3 regions of the Solibacillus sp. FSL W7-1472 genome follow, and region 1 is predicted to be linked to each of the others. Evidence: predicted binding sites of a transcription regulator. Region 1 holds the regulator's gene; each other region holds the start of a gene.
What was found. The regulator Rex, encoded in region 1, represses fermentation and respiration genes when NADH is low (regulators of the CRP and FNR family bind a similar motif). The targets are predictions, from matches to a motif close to TTGTGAAATATTTCACAA.
Positions count from the first base shown of each region.

Region 1 (4,600 bases):
GTCTTTTTCACACAGCAATGTGCATAACTTTGATTTTAAATGTGGATAATGTGGAAAACTATGTTGATATGTTGATATTACTAGATTTATATTGTGAATAAAATTGTGGAGAAATTTGTTGAAATTTGGCGTATTGACCTATATATATGATTATTATGTAGATTGGATGATAGAAAGGGTTAATATTATACAATAGCAATACAAAATATAAGTTTTTGGAGAAACAAGCTTTTCGTCTGCCTCTAAAAAAAGAGTGCCCATATGTTGATGGACACTCCAAAATTATAGCTGTTCGAGCTCTTCGTTTAGTTCAAGCCATTCCATTTCAAATGTTTCATGCTGTTCTTTCAAATCATTCAGCTCAGATTGAATCGATAATGTCTTTTCATGATCTGAAAAAATGGCAGGATCACAAAGTTGTTCTTCAAAGACGGCGATTTTTTCATCTAAAGCCCCCATCCGCTTTTCAATATCTTCAATAGCACGACGAATTTGACGTTCTCTTTTTTTCGCGTCCTTATCAATCATCGATGTAGACTTTGTTTGAACGGTCGATTCAGTCGTATTTTTTTCAATGGCTGCTGCTTTCATTGCAGCTAATTCTTCAAGTTCCTCTTTCTTTTCAACATAATAATCATAGTCACCTAAATATTCGAACGAACCCGTGCTTGATAGTTCAACAACTTTAGTGGCAATACGATTAATGAAATAACGGTCATGTGAAACGAATAGCAATGTTCCAGGATAATCAATTAAAGCATTTTCCAATATTTCTTTACTATCCAAGTCTAAATGGTTCGTCGGCTCATCAAGTACTAGGAAATTTGATTTTTGCATCATTAATTTTGCAAGTGCAAGACGTGCTTTTTCTCCACCAGATAGGGAGCTCACTGTTTTTGATACATCATCCCCGCTAAAAAGGAAGCGGCCTAAGATGTTGCGGATATCCTTTTCATTTAATAACGGCCATTCATCCCAAAGTTCATTAAGAACAGGTTTATTTGAATGAAGTTTCGCCTGTTCCTGGTCATAGTAGCCAATTTGCACATTCGTACCGTAACGGATATCTCCGGCAAGTGCCTCGATATCTTGAACGATTGTTTTCAATAAAGTAGATTTCCCAACACCGTTTGGACCGACAAGTGCAATACGGTCTTCTCTAAAGACACGCATTCCAATATTTTCGGAAATCGCCTTGTTCGTGAACCCAATTGTTAAATCATCCACCGACAGTACATCATTTCCGCTTTGGCGCTCAATTGTAAAGCCGAAGTTGGCACTTTTTTCATCGCCATCAGGAGATTCCATCCAACTAGTCTTTTCCAACACTTTGCGACGTGACTGTGCCATCTTTGTAGTTGAAGCCCGGGCAAGGTTTTTTTGAATAAAAGTTTCGAGCTTGGCTTTTTCATCCATTTGACGTTCATACATTTTTAAATCACGTTCATAGTTCTTCGCCTTTTCATCTAGATAAGCACTGTAGTTCCCTGCATATTTCGACACTTTTGTTCTGGATACTTCATAAACGATCGACACGACCTGATCTAGGAAATAACGGTCATGTGAGACGATTAAAATAGCTCCATCATAACCTTTTAAATAGCCTTCCAGCCATGATAGTGTTTCAATATCAAGATGGTTGGTCGGCTCATCTAAAATAAGGAGGTCGGGCTTTGATAAAAGAAGCTTTGCGAGAGCCAGTCGTGTCCGTTGTCCCCCGGATAGAGAACGAATCGGCTTTTGATAATCTTCAGGGAAAAATTGCATACCATGCAAAACAGAACGGGTATCGGCTTCATACTGATAACCGCCTGCATCTTTGAAATCATGCTGCAACTGGTCATACTCTGCCATGATACGTGCATATTGTTCGCTATCTTCATAAATGGCAGGATCGGCCATTTGCTGTTCAAGTTGACGCAGCGTTTGTTCCTGGTTTTGCAAGTTTGCAAAAATTGTCATCATTTCGTCCCAAATTGAAAGTTCAGAGTCGATACCTGCATGCTGCTCCAAATAGCCGACTTGAATATCTTTTGGAATAATAATTTCACCAGAGTCGTAGCTCATTTGTCCGGCAATTATTTTTAATAATGTGGACTTGCCGGCACCGTTTCGCCCTACTAATGCCACACGATCACGGTGCTGAACTTCTAATTTTACACCGCTTAATATTTCATCTGTAATAAAGGATTTATATAATTGATTTACTTGTAAGACAATCATTGTTTACACCTCAGTTTCTCCTATTTAGTTTAATGGATGGGAACATTGTACGCAACGATGGATACTTTACTTGTCGCTCCTTGTTTAGTAAGATTAACTTGCTTCTGCACAAAGAGTGGAGTTTATGTTAAGCGTGCCATATCGCTTGGCGACAACTACTTGATCAAATCGAGCAGGTCATCTCGACACGTTATACAGAGGCATTACTTGAAAAAGATTTCCCAATGTACATAGGAGGAGAATGTGTGAAACAAGAAGTAAAAATTCCACAAGCAACAACAAAAAGACTTCCTCTTTATTATCGATTTTTGAAAAACTTCGCAACTGAAGGTAAAAAGCGTATTTCTTCACAGGAATTAAGTGATGCGATGAAAATAGATTCTGCTACGATTCGACGTGACTTTTCTTACTTTGGGGCACTCGGTAAAAAGGGGTATGGATATGATGTCCAGTACTTACTGGAGTTTTTCCGACAAACTTTAGACCAGGACGAGGTAATGAATGTTGCATTAATAGGAGTCGGGAATCTGGGGAATGGCTTACTAAAGTATAACTTCCAAAAAAATCACAACACGCGTATCGTTGTTGCATTTGATTCGAAAGCACCGATGGAAGGAACGACGATAAGTGATATTCCAGTATTCCATCCAGATCGTTTGGAGGAAATGTATGAGGAATTTGGCGCGGAGTTAGCAATATTAACGGTTTCTTCCCGCTCAGCACAAATGATGACAGACCGACTCGTTAAAATAAATGCAAAAGGTATATTAAATTTCACACCAGTACGATTATCTGTTCCTGACACGATTAAAGTGATGAACATAGATCTATCGGTAGAATTACAGGCACTTACGTATTTAGTACGAAACTCAGGTAAGTAACAAAATGTTCATTACTATAAATAGCAAATTCTAGTTAATTAATGTAAAATATACATAATAATAGAGGAGGTGGCTATAGTGATTGTACATTTAAATGCGATTACACCTGTGAGCCTAATAATCATTGGACTGATTGCTTTGCTAATATTCGGTCCCAAAAAATTGCCATCATTAGGTCGTGCAATGGGGACAACTTTACGTGAATTCCGTAGCGCTACGAAAGGCTTGACGGACGACGACGACGATTTTGATACAAAGAAAAAAGTGATTGAACATAAAGAGAACGAAAAAAACGAAGTTAAGTAAAATAAGGATGTATTGCTATGAATTCAAGAGAATTAACCGTAGTTGAACATATGGAAGAGCTTAGAAAGCGCTTATTTTTCGTGGCGATTTTCTTCGTGATGGCTCTTTTCGTCGGATTCTATACGGCGAAACCACTTATTCGATACATTCAACGCAGCGATTTAGCTGCCAGTTTTTCGATGAATGCATTTAGTCCGGCAGATCCTTTAACCGTGTATTTACAAGTTACATTTATTGTAGCTGCCGTTATTGTATCGCCAATACTGCTATACCAGCTATGGGCTTTTATAACACCTGGTTTGCATGAGGCTGAACGTAAGGCAACATTGAAATATATTCCGTATGCTTTTGCACTGTGTATAGGGGGAATAGCCTTTGCTTATTTTGTGTTATTTCCATTTATTATGCGCTTTATGACGGATTTATCCAATGATTTGAATATTACGCAAACAATCGGTATTAATGAATTCTTCTCATTTTTAATTAAGTTAATAGTGCCTTTTGCGGTGCTGTTTCAATTGCCTGTTGTAACACTGTTTCTTTCACGTCTCGGAATTATTAATCCGAAACTCATGGTGAAATTCCGAAAATATGCGTATTTTGTATTAATCGTGATTTCGGTATTGCTCGCGCCGCCTGATTTAGTATCGAATATCATTATTGCAATACCACTATTTATTTTATATGAAGTAAGTATTGTCATTGCACGTCTTGGTTATCGAAAATATGAAGTGGCAGAAAAAGAGCGAATTTTAGCAGAAGAGGAACGAGAGCGTGAGCTGCAGGTAGAAGAGCTACTCGAAATGCAGCGTCGGCAAATGGAGCAGATGAATAACAGTTAATGGTAACGCTATCGAATTTGGTAGCGTTTTTTTTAGTTTCCTTTTAAAGAAGGTTATCTAAAAAACCCGCTATGTAAAATAGCGGGTAAAAGTTATATTTGAAACTTATCGGCATTCATTTGGATAAATGTGACGAAACCATTTAATAGAATATGCGCGATAATCGGTGTGAGAAGGCGCTTTGTTTTATGATATAAAAATGCGAAGATCATACCGCAAATTGTATACAGTAAAATATGCGTAAAATCCATATGAATCGCAGCAAATACAATAGCACTAATAATGCTCGCAATCCAGAAATTATAGTTTTGTATAATTGAACCGAAAATTACACGACGGAATACAAGC
Region 1 is NZ_CP150208.1:3,617,388-3,621,987, reverse strand. Features, by position in the region: gene MKY07_RS18050 (ABC-F family ATP-binding cassette domain-containing protein) at 283-2,223, opposite strand; gene MKY07_RS18045 (redox-sensing transcriptional repressor Rex) at 2,469-3,104, shown strand; gene tatA (twin-arginine translocase TatA/TatE family subunit) at 3,183-3,410, shown strand; gene tatC (twin-arginine translocase subunit TatC) at 3,428-4,252, shown strand; gene MKY07_RS18030 (type II CAAX endopeptidase family protein) at 4,345-4,600, opposite strand, start outside.

Region 2 (4,600 bases), 1.6 Mb from region 1:
AATACTTTTCCGATATCACTTAATGAAATCGGCTTACTTTTTGTTAAATTATTTGGCACAAGGAACGCATTGCTGATTAACCCAATTATGCCAATAATGACGATAAAGATGAATGATAGCCGCCAATCCGTTACTTGGCCAATGAATGTTCCTAAAGGTACTCCACTGACAGTTGCCAAAGTTAATCCTGTAAACATAAAAGCGATGGCACTTGCCCGTTTGTTAGGTGCCACAACGTCAGCCGCAATAACCGCCGCAATCGACATAAATACACCATGAGCAAAAGCAGAAATAATGCGTCCAATCAATAGTAAAGTAAATGTTGGTGCTATCGCTACCCATAAATTACCGACGATAAAAAGTACCATTACGAGCAACAGCACCTTTTTACGGTCAAGCCGGGATGTTAAAACCGTTAAAATTGGTGCTCCGATTGTAACGCCTAATGCATAGATTGATACTGTTAATCCTGCAGTACTTAAAGTAATACCAAACTCATTTGTGATGAGCGGGAGCAATCCAACGCTAATAAATTCTGTGGAACCGATACCAAACGAACTGATTGCTAACGCAAGAAGTGTTAATCTGGCGTTTGGTGTTTTTGATGTAGACATATTAAAAATAACTCCTTTGATTTATTTTATAGGGTATAGTATTATTCATACATACTATAAAAGCATGTACAGTACTTTTAGTTACTTTTGATAATACTGGGGGTTTCAAAATGAAAAAAGTTTATAATATTGGTGTCGAAGCAACACTCGAAGTCATTGGCAGTAAATGGAAACCAGTCATTCTTTGTCACCTCAATCACCATGGTCAAATCCGAACAAATGAATTTCGCCGATTAATTCCCGGCATTTCACAAAAAATGCTGACGTCCCAATTACGCGAACTTGAGCAATGCGGTTTAATTAATCGTAAGGTGTATAACCAAGTACCACCGAAAGTTGAATATTCTTTAACCCCATATGGACACGAGATGGAGCCGGTGCTCAACTTACTTTGTACATGGGGAGAGAAACATATTGAAAAATTAAAAGAGAATGGTGAAGAAGTTCTTCTTATGCAGCGAGATGATGATATTGCTGTGCAAAAACTATCTTAATAAAAATAATGAAAGCCTCAAGTACTAAAATCTTGAGGCTTTTCGTCTCTGCAATTTTCAATTCTTCAATTTAAATTAGAAATCAAAAACTTCCGGATCTGGACCGACGCGTTTATCTAAATTCATCGCATTGATTATCTGCATTTCTTCATCAGTAAGACTAAAGTCAAAAATGTCGGCATTTTGCGCCATCCGCTCTTTACGAACTGATTTAGGAATCGTGATTACTTCATTTTGAATATCCCAACGTAAAATAACTTGTGAATTTGATTTTCCATATTTTTCGGCAATTTTTGCAATTGTCGTATCTTCGAGTAGACCCCCTTGCATTAATGGAGCCCAAGCTTCCAACTGAATATTGTGTTCTTTACAAAATGCACGTAATGATCGTTGTTGTAAACGCGGGTGAAACTCTACTTGATTAATGACTGGTGTTACACGAGCAGTTTTCAATAAATCCTGCAGATGCGAGATATTGAAATTGCAAACCCCGATTGCTCTAATTTTGCCTTCCTGATATAGATCCTCTAAAGCGGTCCAAGATTCGGCAAATTTATTTTGACCCGGCCAATGAATTAAATAGAGATCCAAATAATCCAGCCCTAATTTTTCCAGGCTTTCTTCGTAAGCTGAAACAGATTCCTCATAATTTAAACCGGCATTCCAAACTTTAGATGTGATGAATAAGTCCTCTCTATTTAATCCGGTAGAGGCCAGTGCTAATTGTATGCCCTCGCCAACACCCGCTTCGTTGCCGTAAATAGCAGCTGTATCAATGCTGCGATAACCTAGCTCAATCGCATTTTTAACGATTTCTGCCGTTGTATCGTTTTCTACCTGAAAGACGCCAAGGCCCATTGCTGGCATTTCTACCCCATTATTTAATTTGATTGTATCCTGTAAACTAGTAATCATTTATTGATCCTCCAATTGAATAAGTATTTCGTTGCTTTTTTATTATGGATCCACTCGAAAATTAAAAAAAGTACGCACTTTTTCGTTTCATAGCAACGTGGAGGTTCCTATTGAGTCAAATCAACAGTTTAAAGAGAAAGTTTTTTTAGAAAAATAACAGGGTGGGGAATAGAGGAGGGGGTGATTCACTTTTCGTAGTAATGAATTTTTGTTTTCCATCATTTAAATACCTAATTAACCTTTAATAATGATAAGAATCAACTATTTCAATACTTCCAATATTAAAAATAATAAAGGGAAATTTTTATTATAAAATACACAAAAATACGCTAAATACATAAAAATTAAATTTTTTTAAATAATAAAATTACAGAATATTCTTGAATTAAGTTTTTCGGTCGTTTATTTCCGATTTCTAATTGTAACAAACGAATCTTTGTGCTATCGTTGCTTATTGAATGGTATGTGAAAGTTTTTACAATCAGGTATGAAATTTTCGAAAAAAATAATATTAAGTGATGGCAAAGGAGAGTTATTATGTCAGAAATGAATAATCAGCAGGTAGAAAAAGTGGCTGTTACACAAGAGCAATTAGATGTATTAGATCAGTTACTAAAGCCAGAGGTACAAGCTTCATTAACTACTTTAGTAGATAACTTACCAAAATTGGCTGAGATGACTACTTTATTAACAAAAACTTATGAATTTGCGACTAGTGTTGCAACAGACGAAACATTAAAAAATGATACAGTTGCGGCTGTAACAGAAATGGCTAGCCCAGTTGTTGATACTGCAAAATCATTGGCACAGACAGCGATTGAAGCGAAAGACCGTGCTGAAGTTAGCAATGAAACAGTAGGTGTATTCGGCTTATTAAAAATGTTAAAAGACCCACAGGTTCAAGGGGCATTACGTTTTGCTAATGCATTTTTACAAGTAGCATCTGAACGTAAACAAATGAAATAATTTGTATAATCTAATTTTATTGGAGGATTTTTAATATGGTAACTAAAGAAATCGTTATTTTAGGTGCTGGATTTGCTGGTGTATTAGCAGCACAAACAGCTCGTAAATATTTAAATAAAGACGAAGCGCGTATTACAGTTGTAAACCAATTCCCTACACATCAAATCATTACTGAATTACACCGTTTAGCTGGCGGTACAATTGCTGAAGGTGCTGTAGCATTGCCACTTGAAAAGATTTTCAAAGGTTATGACATCAACTTGGAAATCGCAAAAGTAAACAGCTTTGACGTTGAAAGCAAAAATGTAGTACTTTCAAACGGCAAAACAGTACAATACGATACATTAGTTGTTGCTCTAGGTAGCCAAACAGGTTTCTTCGGAATCCCAGGTTTAGAGGAAAACTCTTTCGTATTAAAATCAGTAGATGAAGCAAATGCAATTCGCGAGCATATTGAAGCACGCATTAAAGCATATGCAACAACAAAAGACGAAGCAGATGCTACAATCGTTATCGGCGGTGGCGGTTTAACAGGCGTTGAGCTTGTTGGTGAAATCGTAGACCACTTCCCTAAAGTTGCTGAGAAATACGGTGTTAAATTTGAAGACCTTAAAATTAAACTAGTTGAAGCAGGTCCAAAAATCTTGCCAGTATTCCCGGAAAACTTAATCGATCGTGCAACTAAGTCATTATCGAAGCGCGGTGTAGAATTCATTACATCAACACCTGTTACTGGTGTTGAAGGCAATGTCATTCAATTAAAAGACCGTGAGCCAATCGTTGCAAACACATTAGTATGGACAGGTGGAGTTGCTCCGCTTCCATTAGTCGCTGAATCAGGTTTAGCTGCAGATCGCGGTAAAGCAACAATCAATGACTTCTTACAATCTACTTCACATCCTGAAGTATTTGTTATTGGTGATGCATCAGCACATATTCCAAACCCAGGTGACCGCCCAACTTATGCGCCAACTGCTCAAGTAGCGTGGCAGCAAGGTGAAATTGCAGGTTACAACATTTTTGCGCAAATTAAAGGTGCCGACTTAAAAGAATTCAAATTTACTAACTCAGGTACTTTAGGTTCTTTAGGTCGTAAAGACGGTATTGCTACAGTTGGGGCAAACAACACTCAATTAGTAGGTTTACCAGCTTCATTAATGAAAGAAGCTTCAAATATCCGCTATATGACTCATATTAAAGCGTTATTTGGCCTAGCATATTAATTCATATTAATTAGATTAGACATGCCCGAAAGTCACTTTCTTTCGGGTATGTCTTTTTATTTTACAAAATACAACAAAATTTAACAAATAACTATTATAATGGTAGTAAAGATTGTAAATGAGGTGTGAAGATGAAGGATTTTGATACATCGAATTCGTTATTTATATTAACTGATCAACAGTTGGAACAATTTAAACAGCTTGAGCATTTTGAATACTTTTTCCATTTAATCCGACATGACTTTACACACTTATCTTTTGCAAAAGACAGTGTAAGTGATGTTTGGATTTACTTTTATTTTGAGGAAGAACCGGTCATCAATTCCGAGTATGCCCTCATTTTTTTGTTGCGAAATTTTATATTGAATGAGATCCTTGTCAGTTCGAA
Region 2 is NZ_CP150208.1:2,063,302-2,067,901, reverse strand. Features, by position in the region: gene MKY07_RS10190 (MFS transporter) at 1-614, opposite strand, end outside; gene MKY07_RS10185 (helix-turn-helix domain-containing protein) at 725-1,108, shown strand; gene MKY07_RS10180 (aldo/keto reductase) at 1,184-2,023, opposite strand; gene MKY07_RS10175 (DUF1641 domain-containing protein) at 2,561-2,989, shown strand; gene MKY07_RS10170 (NAD(P)/FAD-dependent oxidoreductase) at 3,025-4,212, shown strand; gene MKY07_RS10165 (serine protease) at 4,344-4,600, shown strand, end outside.
Region 2: a site for Rex is predicted at 2,487-2,504, ahead of MKY07_RS10175 (DUF1641 domain-containing protein). Genes of this name have one in related genera too.

Region 3 (4,600 bases), 1.1 Mb from region 1:
CAGCAAGTTTCATGGCTGCACCAGCAGGATTGGTAATGGCAAAGTTAATGATTCCTGAAACAGAAGAAGTAAATGAAGATGACTTTAAATTAGAGCGTAATTCTGAAGCGACAAACGTTATTGATGCAGCGGCTGTTGGTGCTTCTGACGGTTTGAAATTAGCAGTAAATGTTGGAGCAATGCTATTAAGTTTCATCGCATTAATTGCCTTATTAAACGGTATTTTAGGCGGCATAACAGGATTGTTCGGTTTTGAAAATGTAACACTTGAAGGTATTTTAGGTTATGTATTTGCTCCACTAGCATTTTTAATCGGTGTTCCTTGGGATGAAGCAGTACGTGCAGGTTCGTTTATCGGTCAAAAATTAATTTTAAATGAATTTGTTGCCTTCTCTAACTTCGGTCCGGTTATTGGCGAGCTATCGGACAAAACAGGCATCATTATTTCGTTTGCGCTTTGTGGTTTTGCAAACTTAAGTTCAATGGGTATTTTAATCGGTGGTTTAGGTGGTATGGCACCGGATAAACGTCCAATGATTGCACAGCTTGCGATTAAAGCGGTTGCTGCAGGAACATTGGCATCATTATTATCAGCTGCAATTGCTGGTATGTTTATTTAATATCATTCAGTATTCAAGAGACTGTGCTAAAAATATTTTTAGCGCAGTCTTTTTTTAGTACGAAATTTCTGCTGCCAGTTTTTCTAGTTCGGAACGATTTGTCAGGATATACCCGCGATTTTGCTTCGTAATATAGCCTGCCTCGCTGAATTGTGCAAGGACAAAAAGCAGGTGGCGATATGATACACCTAAGTAATCACAGACTTCAGTATGTTTTTCTTTATAGAATTGTTGATCCGACGATAGTAAAATGAATGAAGCTAACCGGTTTTCCAAAGGATAGGCCTGGTTTTGCGTATATTTTGTTGTTGCTGTTGTTGCTTTATGACTTAAAAATAGACAGAGCATTTTTAGGAAAACAGGATCTGTCAATAATTTTTCCTTCACTTCCTGAATCGCAATCGCAAAACATACCGACTTTGACAAAGTTTGAATGCCTTTAGAATAGCGTTCGGCGTTTAGGAGCTCCATTTCCCCCATAAACGTTGGGGCTGTAATAAAATCGATGAGCGAAATTTTCCCGTTTTTATGGGTAATATATAATTTAGCTTTCCCTTCGACCATGTAATATAAATAGTCGGGGAAAGAATGCTCATGGAAAATAAATTCACCTTTGTCGAATTCGTACACATTGATATATGGCACAATGTCAAACGAAAAATATTGGGAAATCGGGTATTGTTCGATATAGGGGAGACTTTCATCTATTGGTAACTTTCTCAAATTATAGAGCAACTCCTTCCAATAAAATATGAGATTTCTCACATTATTGTAGTATTTCTCATGTTAATATTCAACTTAATAAATTTGAAAAAAGGATGAAGATTATGAATAATCAGCGTTGGCTCGCGAAAAATTTCTTTATGTTCTTTATTACGTGGGGGATTTTCCTGCCATATTGGACGGGTTGGCTTATTAATGATAAAGAGCTTACGGTTTCGGAAGCGAGCATAATAATGGGTTTTGGGCTGGTTGCAAGGGCACTTTCGACGATGTTTATTTTTCCGTTTGTTTCAAAAGTGATGAGCAACAAAAATGTGCTGATCTTTTTTACTGCAAGTTCATTAGTTGTGACACTGCTATACATACCGATTAATTCATTTGGCGGCCTGTTTTTAATGACATTGCTGTTCAGCGCCTTTTACCCGGCATTACTACCGGCTGTTGAGAGCAGTGCTTCCACATTAATGCAACATGGATCCATCCATTATGGAAAAGCACGTTCATTTGGATCTTTCGGGTTTGTTGTCGCTGTATTGATCATTAGTATGATTAGCGGGATGTATGGTGAGCAAATGATTTTATGGATGATGATTGTAGGATTGGCCGCATTACTCATCATTCAATTTATGCCTGCACCTCAAGTATTAAGTTTAGTGCCGGTAAAAGAAAATGGAAAAACGCTCTCAATGAAAGGGCTATTTAAAGTAAAAAGCTTCATCATCGTATTGTTTGTTGTTATTTTGCTTCAGGGGGCACACGCATCGTACTATAACTACGGCTATATTTATTTACAGGAGCTGAATGTCAATCCGTTTTATATCGGAATGATTTTAAATGTCGCAGTAATATTTGAAATCCTTTATTTTTATAAGGCAGATACATTTTTGACAAAGTGGAAGCCTTCTTCGTTAATGCTCGTTGCTGCAATTGGCTCGAGTGTTCGTTGGATACTAGTTTACGCATTTCCGAATATGCCGATGTTTATCTTATCTCAGGCACTACACGCTCTGTCATTTGCAATGGCGCATTATGCCTTTATCCGCTATATTTCCAAAGCTTTACCGCAAGAGCAAATTCCAAATGCACAGGGGATTTATTCTGCACTTGCAATGAGTTTAAGTGCAGCGATTCTTACACTTTTAGGTGGTGCACTTTATGAAATTGAGCCAGGTTTGGCGTTCTTAGGAATGATTATATGTACAGTGCCTGCAATCCTTTTAATTTTACTGACGAAAAAACGTTTTAATTATTAAGGAATGCCGATTGACAGCACGATGTCTATTTTTTATAATGAAGAGCATAATAAAATGAAAACGATGATGGAACAAGTACGTATGGACTTCGTGAACAGAAAGAGATTTCCCGGCTGAAAAAATCTCCCCGAATAAATACTGAAAGCTACTCCAGAGTGCAGCTAACCACTGCCGTTTGCTTACGTTACAAGCACTTGAGATATAATGCATGCGCGTTATAAATTAGGGTGGTACCACGAGATAATAGTCTTCGTCCCTTTACCGGGATGGAGGCTTTTTTTGTTTTCATTTTGCGGAACATAAAAATTTCCGGTAAATGAAGCGCTTATATGCGTGAAGGTGTAATTAATCTGTACCACAATTCATCGACTTCAATAAATTTTAGGAGGAAAAAATCATGACAACAAAAACTATGACAGGTTCTGAAATTCGTCGTCTTTATTTGAATTTCTTTAAAGAAAAAGGGCATCATATTGAACCATCAGCACCATTAGTGCCAATTAATGACCCATCGCTTTTATGGATCAACTCAGGTGTGGCAACATTAAAGCCGTATTTTGACGGACGTATTATTCCAGATAACCCGCGCATTACAAACGCACAAAAATCGATTCGTACGAACGACATCGAAAACGTAGGGAAAACAGCGCGCCACCACACATTCTTTGAAATGTTAGGGAACTTCTCTATTGGGGATTACTTTAAAAAAGAATCAATTCATTACGCTTGGGAGTTTTTAACGGATCCAAAATGGATGGGCTTCGATCCTGAAAAGTTATCGGTAACTATCCACCCGGAGGATCAGGAAGCTTATGACGTATGGCATAATGAAATCGGAATTCCGAAAGAGCGCTTAATCCGATTGGAAGGCAACTTTTGGGATATCGGGGAAGGTCCATCAGGTCCAAACTCTGAAATCTTCTATGACCGCGGTGAAGAGTACGGCGTTGGTGCACCGGAAGAAGAAATGTACACAGGCGGGGAAAACGAGCGCTATCTTGAAATTTGGAACCTAGTATTTTCTCAATTCAACCATAATCCGGACGGCACTTATACGCCACTTCCAAAACAAAACATCGATACAGGTATGGGTCTTGAGCGTATCGTTTCTGTTGTACAAAATGTACCAACAAACTTTGATACAGATCTTTTCATGCCAATCATTGAAAAAACAGAAGCGTTCGCAAACCGTAGTTACAAACGTCCGCATGAAGTGGATTTAAAAGAAATTTTCGGATCGACTGAAGATGTGAATACACCATTTAAAGTAATTGCCGACCATATCCGTACAGTAGCATTTGCTATTGGTGATGGTGCATTACCATCAAATGAAGGCCGCGGCTATGTATTGCGTCGTCTATTACGTCGTGCTGTTCGATATGCGAAAAAAATCGGCATCGAAAAACCGTTTATGTTTGAATTAGTGCCGACTGTCGGAGAGATTATGCATGATTTTTATCCGCAAGTAAAAGAAAAAGAAGCATTTATTCAACGTGTGATTAAAAATGAAGAAGTGCGTTTCCATGAAACGCTTGATGGCGGATTAGCAATTTTCAACGAAGTTGCAGAAAGCCAAAAAGCTAAAGGTGAAACAGTTATCCCGGGTGCTGATGCATTCCGTTTGTATGATACATTCGGTTTCCCGATTGAATTAACGGAAGAGTACGCAGAAGAAGTTGGCATGACAGTTGACCAAGAAGGTTTTGAAGCTTCTATGGAACAACAGCGTGAACGTGCGCGTAATGCACGTGCTGACGTTGATTCAATGCAAGTGCAAAACGAAGTTCTGTCGAATTTAACACAGCAATCTACATTTATTTATGATGCATTGGAAGCTTCTGCAAAAGTTGCTGCAATTGTTGTTAACGGTCAAGAAACTTCAACAGCTTCCGAAGGTGAAGAAGCATTGGTTATTCTATCTGAAACACCGTTCTATGCTGAAATGGGTGGACAAATTGCCGATACAGGTATCATTGAAGCAGACGGATTCACGGCCATTGTAAA
Region 3 is NZ_CP150208.1:2,542,780-2,547,379, reverse strand. Features, by position in the region: gene MKY07_RS12710 (NupC/NupG family nucleoside CNT transporter) at 1-620, shown strand, start outside; gene yeiL (transcriptional regulator YeiL) at 675-1,343, opposite strand; gene MKY07_RS12700 (MFS transporter) at 1,448-2,596, shown strand; gene alaS (alanine--tRNA ligase) at 2,994-4,600, shown strand, end outside.
Region 3: a site for Rex is predicted at 1,370-1,387, ahead of yeiL (transcriptional regulator YeiL). Genes of this name have one in related genera too.